DNA from 2 places in the Actinoallomurus vinaceus genome. Region 2 is predicted to be linked to the other one. Evidence: riboswitches for the same ligand, from Rfam matches in the RefSeq annotation. Region 2 holds a riboswitch; the other holds the start of a gene.
What was found. A riboswitch is a leader RNA that binds a small molecule or an ion and turns the genes downstream of it on or off. The one in region 2 is predicted to bind ZMP and ZTP.

Region 1: it holds a riboswitch for ZMP and ZTP, as region 2 does, so the genes downstream of both, ABEA24_RS14280 (bifunctional 5,10-methylenetetrahydrofolate dehydrogenase/5,10-methenyltetrahydrofolate cyclohydrolase) here and ABEA24_RS34735 (serine hydroxymethyltransferase) in region 2, are expected to answer to the same signal.

The regions. Positions count from the first base shown of each region.
Region 1 is NZ_BAABHK010000003.1:707,679-711,071, forward strand. Features, by position in the region: gene ABEA24_RS53520 (DUF6247 family protein) at 1-233, opposite strand, end outside; gene ABEA24_RS14280 (bifunctional 5,10-methylenetetrahydrofolate dehydrogenase/5,10-methenyltetrahydrofolate cyclohydrolase) at 516-1,412, opposite strand; ZMP/ZTP riboswitch at 1,436-1,520, opposite strand; gene ABEA24_RS14285 (TSUP family transporter) at 1,639-2,373, shown strand; gene ABEA24_RS14290 (NUDIX hydrolase) at 2,411-2,944, opposite strand; gene ABEA24_RS14295 (SAM-dependent methyltransferase) at 3,051-3,393, shown strand, end outside.
Region 2 is NZ_BAABHK010000012.1:39,913-43,305, forward strand. Features, by position in the region: gene tpiA (triose-phosphate isomerase) at 1-628, shown strand, start outside; gene secG (preprotein translocase subunit SecG) at 758-1,000, shown strand; gene ABEA24_RS34730 (RNA polymerase-binding protein RbpA) at 1,072-1,443, shown strand; ZMP/ZTP riboswitch at 1,592-1,675, shown strand; gene ABEA24_RS34735 (serine hydroxymethyltransferase) at 1,698-2,963, shown strand; gene ABEA24_RS34740 (GNAT family N-acetyltransferase) at 3,117-3,393, shown strand, end outside.

The DNA of each region.
Region 1 (3,393 bases), on a different contig from region 2:
TCCTGAACAGCCTCTTCGTATCCCGGCCGAGCATAGGCGATCGCTCGCAGGCGCCACCGCCTGAGTAAGGTCTGCACCTGCTTGAATCGCGCAAGATCGTGTGCTGCATCGAGGGCTTGGTCGTATTCTGCCCGGAACTGCGCACGGTGCGTTTGCGGAAGCGCATCAAAGATCGCGGCCGGATTCTCACCCGGATCTTGCGGCCCGGCAGGCCCACTTCTCTTCTTAGTCACCTTCGGTAATCTTATGGTATCGTTCTGTCATTAGCACGCTCCGCGCCCAGGCGACGCGGGGCACCCTCCTCGGTCCGATAGCTGTGCAGGCTGGACCGATAGCGTCCGGAGGGACGTGCCACGCGGGTCGGCGGCTCTGCCTGCCGACACCAGGGCACGAAGACGATTGGCATACGCCCGGCATCCAGCCAGGACGACTCCTGAGGATTCCTCAGAATCGCTTAGCCAATCAGAGACGCTCTAGCGGCTCGGCGGCCATGCCCTAACGCATGGCCATCGGGTTCATCGCGCGCCGTCACATGAGAGGACTCGGCGATCGGGTCCCAGACCCAACTGCCGGGCCGCCGCGTCCACGGTCTGGGCGAGGAGGACGGCGATGGTCATGGGTCCGACGCCGCCGGGCACCGGTGTGATGAGGCTCGCGCGGGTCTGGGCGGTCTCGAAGTCGACGTCTCCGACGTTGCCGGGGTTGTAACCGGCGTCGATCACGACGGCTCCGGGCTTGACGTCCTCGCCGCGGATGAACTGCGGCCGGCCGACGGCGGCGACCAGGATGTCGGCCTGGCGCACGATCGATTCCAGGTCCTTCGTGCGCGAGTGGCAGTACGTGACCGTGGCGTTTCCGGCGAGCAGCAGCATCCCGACCGGCTTGCCGAGGATGGCGCTGCGGCCGACCACGACGGCGTGCCTGCCCGCGAGGTCGACGTCGTACTCCTCCAGCAGCCGCATGATGCCGCCGGGAGTGCAGGACACGAAGCCCGGCAGCCCGAAGCTCATCGCGGCGAAGGACCGCATCGTGACCCCGTCGACGTCCTTCTCCGGGGCGATGGCCTCGAACGCGGCGCGCTCGTCGATGTGCGAAGGGACCGGGTGCTGGAGCAGGATGCCGTGCACCTGCGGGTCCTGCGACAGGGCGCTGACGGCGTCGACCAGTTCCGCCGTCGTGGTGGTGGACGGCAACCCCACGTGCCGCGAGACGATGCCCGCCTTCTCGCAGCGGGCGCGCTTCATGCGGACGTAGGTCACCGACGCGGGGTCGTCTCCGACCAGCACGGTCGCCAGGCACGGCGCCGTACCGGTGTCCCGGGTGATCTGCGCGGCCCGGGCGGCGCTGCGCTCGGTGATGCGGCGGGCCAGGCCCGTACCGTCCATGAGGCGGGCGGCGTGCGTCTGGTGCATGGGCTGCTCCTGTGCGGTCCTCACGACTCGGCCCAGGCGCACGGCACGATCCTCTGCCGGGCCGCTCCCCGGTGGTGCTCCACCTCAGCGCCAGTCACGGCCCAAGATCCACACTAGCAACCGGCTGGAATCGGGGTCACCGGCAGGCGCCCGCCCTCGAAACGCGTTGAAGCCGGCCGTTCCGCCGGTGAAGGCTCTCGACCGTGTCTCGTGAGAAGGAGCCGTCGTGACGGGTGTCTGGACCGCCGACCTGTGCCTGGGGGGCATCGTCCTCGTGGGCGCGTCCGTCCAGCGGCTGGCGGGGATCGGTTTCGCGCTGGTCGCGGCACCCGCGCTGGTGCTGTTCCTCGGCCCCTCCCAGGGCGTACTGCTGTCGAACGCCGCGGCCGGTGCCATCAGTGTGATCGGGCTGGCGGATGGATGGCGGCGGGTCCGGCTGCGCGCGATGATGCCGCTGGTCGTCGCGGCCGCCTGCACGGTGCCGGCCGGGGCGTGGGTCGCCGCCCGCCTTCCCCAACAGATTTTGCTCGCCGGGATGGGCGCGCTGGTGACCGCGGCGGTGCTGCTTGTGATCTTCGGCACACGGGTGCCCGCGCTGAGAGGATCCGGCGGGGCCGTCGCCGCCGGTGCCGCGAGCGGCTTCATGAACTCGTCGGCCGGAGTCGGCGGCCCGGCGATGTCGCTGTACGCGGTGAACGCCGACTGGCCGGTGCGGGAGTTCGTCCCCAACGCGCAGTTCTACGGGGTCGCCGTGAACGCCCTGTCTCTCCTGGTGAAGGGCGTGCCGCGGCTCACCGTCACCGCCTGGCTGCTGGTCACGGCCGGGCTGGCGGGAGGTGCCGTCGCCGGGCGGGCGCTCGGCGATCGCATACCGGAACCCCGTGCCCGGCGGATCGTGCTGCTGCTCGCCCTGGCCGGCGGCCTCACCACGCTGGCCAAGGGCCTGTGGGAGCTCACGTGATCACCCGTACGGTGCGCCGTCGGAGATCGTGTCCCGCTCAGGTCAGCCGACCGGCGGCTCGCAGCTCGTCGAAGATGATCTGGTCCACCGGGGAGACGCGGTCGCGGTCGGCGTAGGACAGCCAGACCACCTCTTCGATCTCGCTGCTGGGCGAGAGGGTACCGAGGTAGTCGCCGATGTAGCAGGTCATCCTGACCTTCACGCCGTCCGGATGACCGTGCGCCTGCGCCTCGTACGTTCCCAGGTGGGCGACGGTCTCGGGAACGATCGCGACGGTGAGCTCCTCCTCGATCTCCCGGACCAGGGTCTGCAGGTCGCTCTCCCCTGTCTCGCGCTTGCCACCGGGAAGGTAGTAGGCGTCCTTGCCGCGCGACCGCGTGCTGAGAACCCTGCCGCCCTCGACCCTGATCCACGCCACCTTGTCGATGACCGACATCGCCTCTGCCCCGATCTCCCGTACGGCCTTGATCGTGGCGCACCCTACCGAGGTCGGCTCGGCTCCCGATACCGACCGGACGGTCGCCGCCGCCTGAGCCGCTCCGCCGCCCAAAGGGAGCAGGAGGTCGAGCACCGGTCATCGACCGCGACCGGGGACCACTAAGGTCTTTTTTGGATCAAAGCGGCGTGAAGCCTGCCCGCCGGCCGGAGGCCGACGTGCATGGTAGTGAGGAGAGGCGATGTCGGGTTGGGGACCTCGGCCGGGCGGATTCGACGCGACCGTGCCCAACATCGCTCGGATGTACGACTACTACCTCGGCGGGAAAGATCATTACGAGGCGGACCGGATACGCGCCGAAGAGGCGGTCGCGGCCGACCCCACGCTCGTCAACCTGATCAAGGAGAACCGCGCGTTCCTGGGACGTGCGGTCAGATACCTCGTCGAGCAGGGCATCGACCAGTTCCTCGACATCGGCACCGGCCTGCCCACCCAGCAGAACGTGCACCAGATCGCGCACTCGGTGAACCCCGGCGCCCGGGTGGTCTACGTCGACTACGACGAGCAGGTGGTCGCGCACGGGC
Region 2 (3,393 bases):
CAGCATGCAGATGCTGGTGGACGCCGACAAGCTCGAGCTGACGTACGGCGCGCAGGACGTCTCGGCCCACGAGAAGGGCGCCTACACGGGAGAGATCTCGGGGCTGATGCTCGAGAAGCTCGGCTGCACGTACGTCCTGGCCGGGCACTCCGAGCGCCGGGAGTACCACCACGAGGACGACGCGCTCGTCAACGCCAAGGTGAAGCAGGCCCTCAAGCACGATCTGACGCCGATCCTGTGCGTCGGTGAGGGCCTGGAGGTCCGCAAGGCGGGCGAGCACCTGTCCCACACGCTCTCCCAGGTCGAGGGCGGCCTGCAGAAGGTCCCCGCCGAGCAGGCGCAGCGCGTCGTGATCGCCTACGAGCCGGTCTGGGCGATCGGCACCGGCGAGGTCGCGACGCCCGAAGACGCGCAGGAGGTGTGCGGCGCGATCCGGAAGCGGCTGGCCGAGCTGTACAGTGGAGATCTCGCCGAGCAGGTCCGCGTGCTCTACGGGGGCTCCGTCAAGGGCGGCAACATCGCCGGGATCATGGCGAAGCCGGACATCGACGGAGCGCTCGTCGGCGGAGCGAGCCTGGACGCGGGGGAGTTCGTCAAGATCTGCAGGTATCGCGAGCTGCCGGTGTGATCTAGCGCATCAGACTGCGCGTTTCTGCTGAACCACGCGGTAGAACGTCGTACCCTCGGTAACGGATGACCTGAACACGAGAACATTCCCCGCGACCAGCGGGGTGAATCACGAAAGCGCTGGGCTGCTGTGATCATCGCAACTTCCATCGTGCTCATCCTCACGAGCGCGCTGATGGTGCTGCTCGTCCTCCTGCACAAGGGCAAGGGCGGCGGCCTGTCGGATCTGTTCGGCGGCGGTATCAGTTCGTCGCTCGGGGGGTCGTCCGTGGTCGAGCGCAACCTCGACCGGCTCACGATCGGCACGGGCGTCATCTGGTTCGTGGCGATCATCGCGCTGGGTCTGCTGCTCAAGCACGGCCACCACGGCTGAGCAGCCCAGACCCGCAGTGTGTTGACGCCGTCGCCCCTCGCCGCGGCGGCAAAGGAAGCGAGGAGTAGTCCGTGGGTAGTGGCAACGCTATTCGAGGTAGCCGAGTCGGTGCTGGCCCGATGGGAGAGGCCGAGCGTGGCGAAGCAGCCCCGCGTGTGTGGGTGAGCTTCTACTGCGCGAACCGGCACGAGTCCCGGCCGAGTTTCGCGACCGACGTCGCGGTTCCCGACCAGTGGGACTGCCCCCGGTGCGGGTTCCCCGCCGGCAAGGACGCGGAGAACCCGCCGGCGCCGCCGCGTAACGAGCCCTACAAGACGCATCTCGCCTACGTGAAGGAGCGGCGCAGCGACGCCGACGGCGAGGCCATCCTCGAGGAGGCTCTGGCCAAGCTGCGTGCCGAGCGTGCTGCGATCGCGGCCGCGATGCAGCGCGTCCGGAACTGACGCTGTAGATCGCTCTTGTGATCGGCCCGGTGACCGCCTCGGCGGCCACCGGCCCGATCGCATGAGCGGGTACGGCGGCATCCGGCGTGTTCGGCGCGGCGATCTGATCCGGCCTGTCGCCCTGAGCCGCGGCGGCGCTTTCGGTACGATGGGGGTCCGTGACTGGCGCATGAGGTGGAGTTCACCACCGGGGAGCGAAGAAGATCTGGCACCGCGCGCCTGGGTGCTGGGAGCCGAGCCCTTCTGGAGGCCCCATGCACCAGCCAGCGCTGTCCCATCTCACCGCGACCGACCCTGACCTGGCCGGTCTCATCGAGGCCGAGGCCCGCCGCCAGCACGACAAGGTCCGCCTCATCGCCTCGGAGAACTACGTCTCGCCGGCGGTGCTGGAGGCGACCGGCTCCGTCCTCACCAACAAGTACTCCGAGGGCTATCCGGGCAAGCGTTACTACGAGGGTCAGCAGGTCGTCGACCCCATTGAGGAGCTTGCCCAGGCGCGCGCCCGCGAGCTGTTCGGCGCCGACCACGCCAACGTCCAGCCGTACTCCGGCTCGCCCGCCAACCTGGCCGTGCACCTGGCGTTCCTGAACCCGGGCGACACGTTCCTGTCGCTCGAGCTCGCCCACGGCGGCCACCTCACGCACGGGTCGCCGGTGTCGATCTCCGGCAAGTGGCTGCGCCCCGTGCACTACGGCGTCGGCCGCGAGACCGGCCGTGTCGACATGGACCAGGTGCGCGACCTCGCCCGCGCGGAGCGGCCGAAGGTGATCTTCTGCGGCGGCACCGCGATCCCGCGGACGATCGACTTCCCGGCGTTCGCCGAGATCGCCCGTGAGGTGGGCGCCGTCCTCGCCGCCGACATCGCGCACATCGCCGGGCTCGTCGCCGGCGGCGCCCACCCGTCGCCGGTCGGGCACGCCGACGTCATCACCACGACCACGCACAAGACCCTCCGCGGCCCGCGCGGCGCCATGATCATGACGACCGCGGAGCACGCGACCGCGATCGACAAGGCGATCTTCCCCGGTCTGCAGGGCGGCCCGCACAACCACACCACCGCGGCGATCGCCGTCGCGCTCAAGGAGGCCGCCCAGGAGGACTTCGCGGCGTACGCCCGCCAGGTCGTCGCGAACGCCCAGGCCCTCGCCGCCGCGCTGACCGACCACGGCTTCGACCTCGTGTCCGGTGGCACCGACAACCACCTGGTCCTCATCGACCTCACGGACAAGGGCATCGGCGGCAAGCCGGCGGCCAAGGCGCTCGACCGCGCCGGCATCGAGCTGAACTTCAACACGGTGCCCTTCGACCCGCGCAAGCCGTGGAACCCCTCGGGCATCCGGCTCGGCACCGCCGCGATCACGACGCGCGGCCTCACCGAGGAGCACATGCCGTTCGTCGCGGCCTCGATCGACCAGGCCGTCGCCGCCGCCGACGACGAGGCGGTCCTCGCCAAGATCGCCACGGAGATCCGCGAGCTGCTCGCCGGCTTCCCGATGCCGGGATGGGCCGCGACGCCCTGACCAGCCATCGATCACGAGGGCCCGGCGTCTCGGAGGCGCCGGGCCTTCGTCGTGTTCGTCCCAAAGAGCGCTGATCCGGCGGAAACGATCGCGTAGCGACCCGGTAACAGTGATGCGGCACGCTGGTCCCGTTCAGCCGCCGAAGGGGATGATATGCCGCTGCTCCGCGTACGCACCGAGATCGACGACCGGCCGGGCCGGCTGGCCGTCCTGACCGCCGCGCTGGCCGCGCAGGGGGCGAACATCCTCGACCTGTCCGTCCAGGTCGACACGGACGGCGTGGTGGACGAGTTCGTCGTGGACGTGCCCGCCGGGACCACCGCGGAGGCGCTCACCGCCGCCGTCGCGGTCGCCGCGGGCCGCCGGACCAGCGTCGTTCCGGCGACCCCGCACGAGCTCATCGACGAGCCGAGCCGCGCGCTCTCCCTCG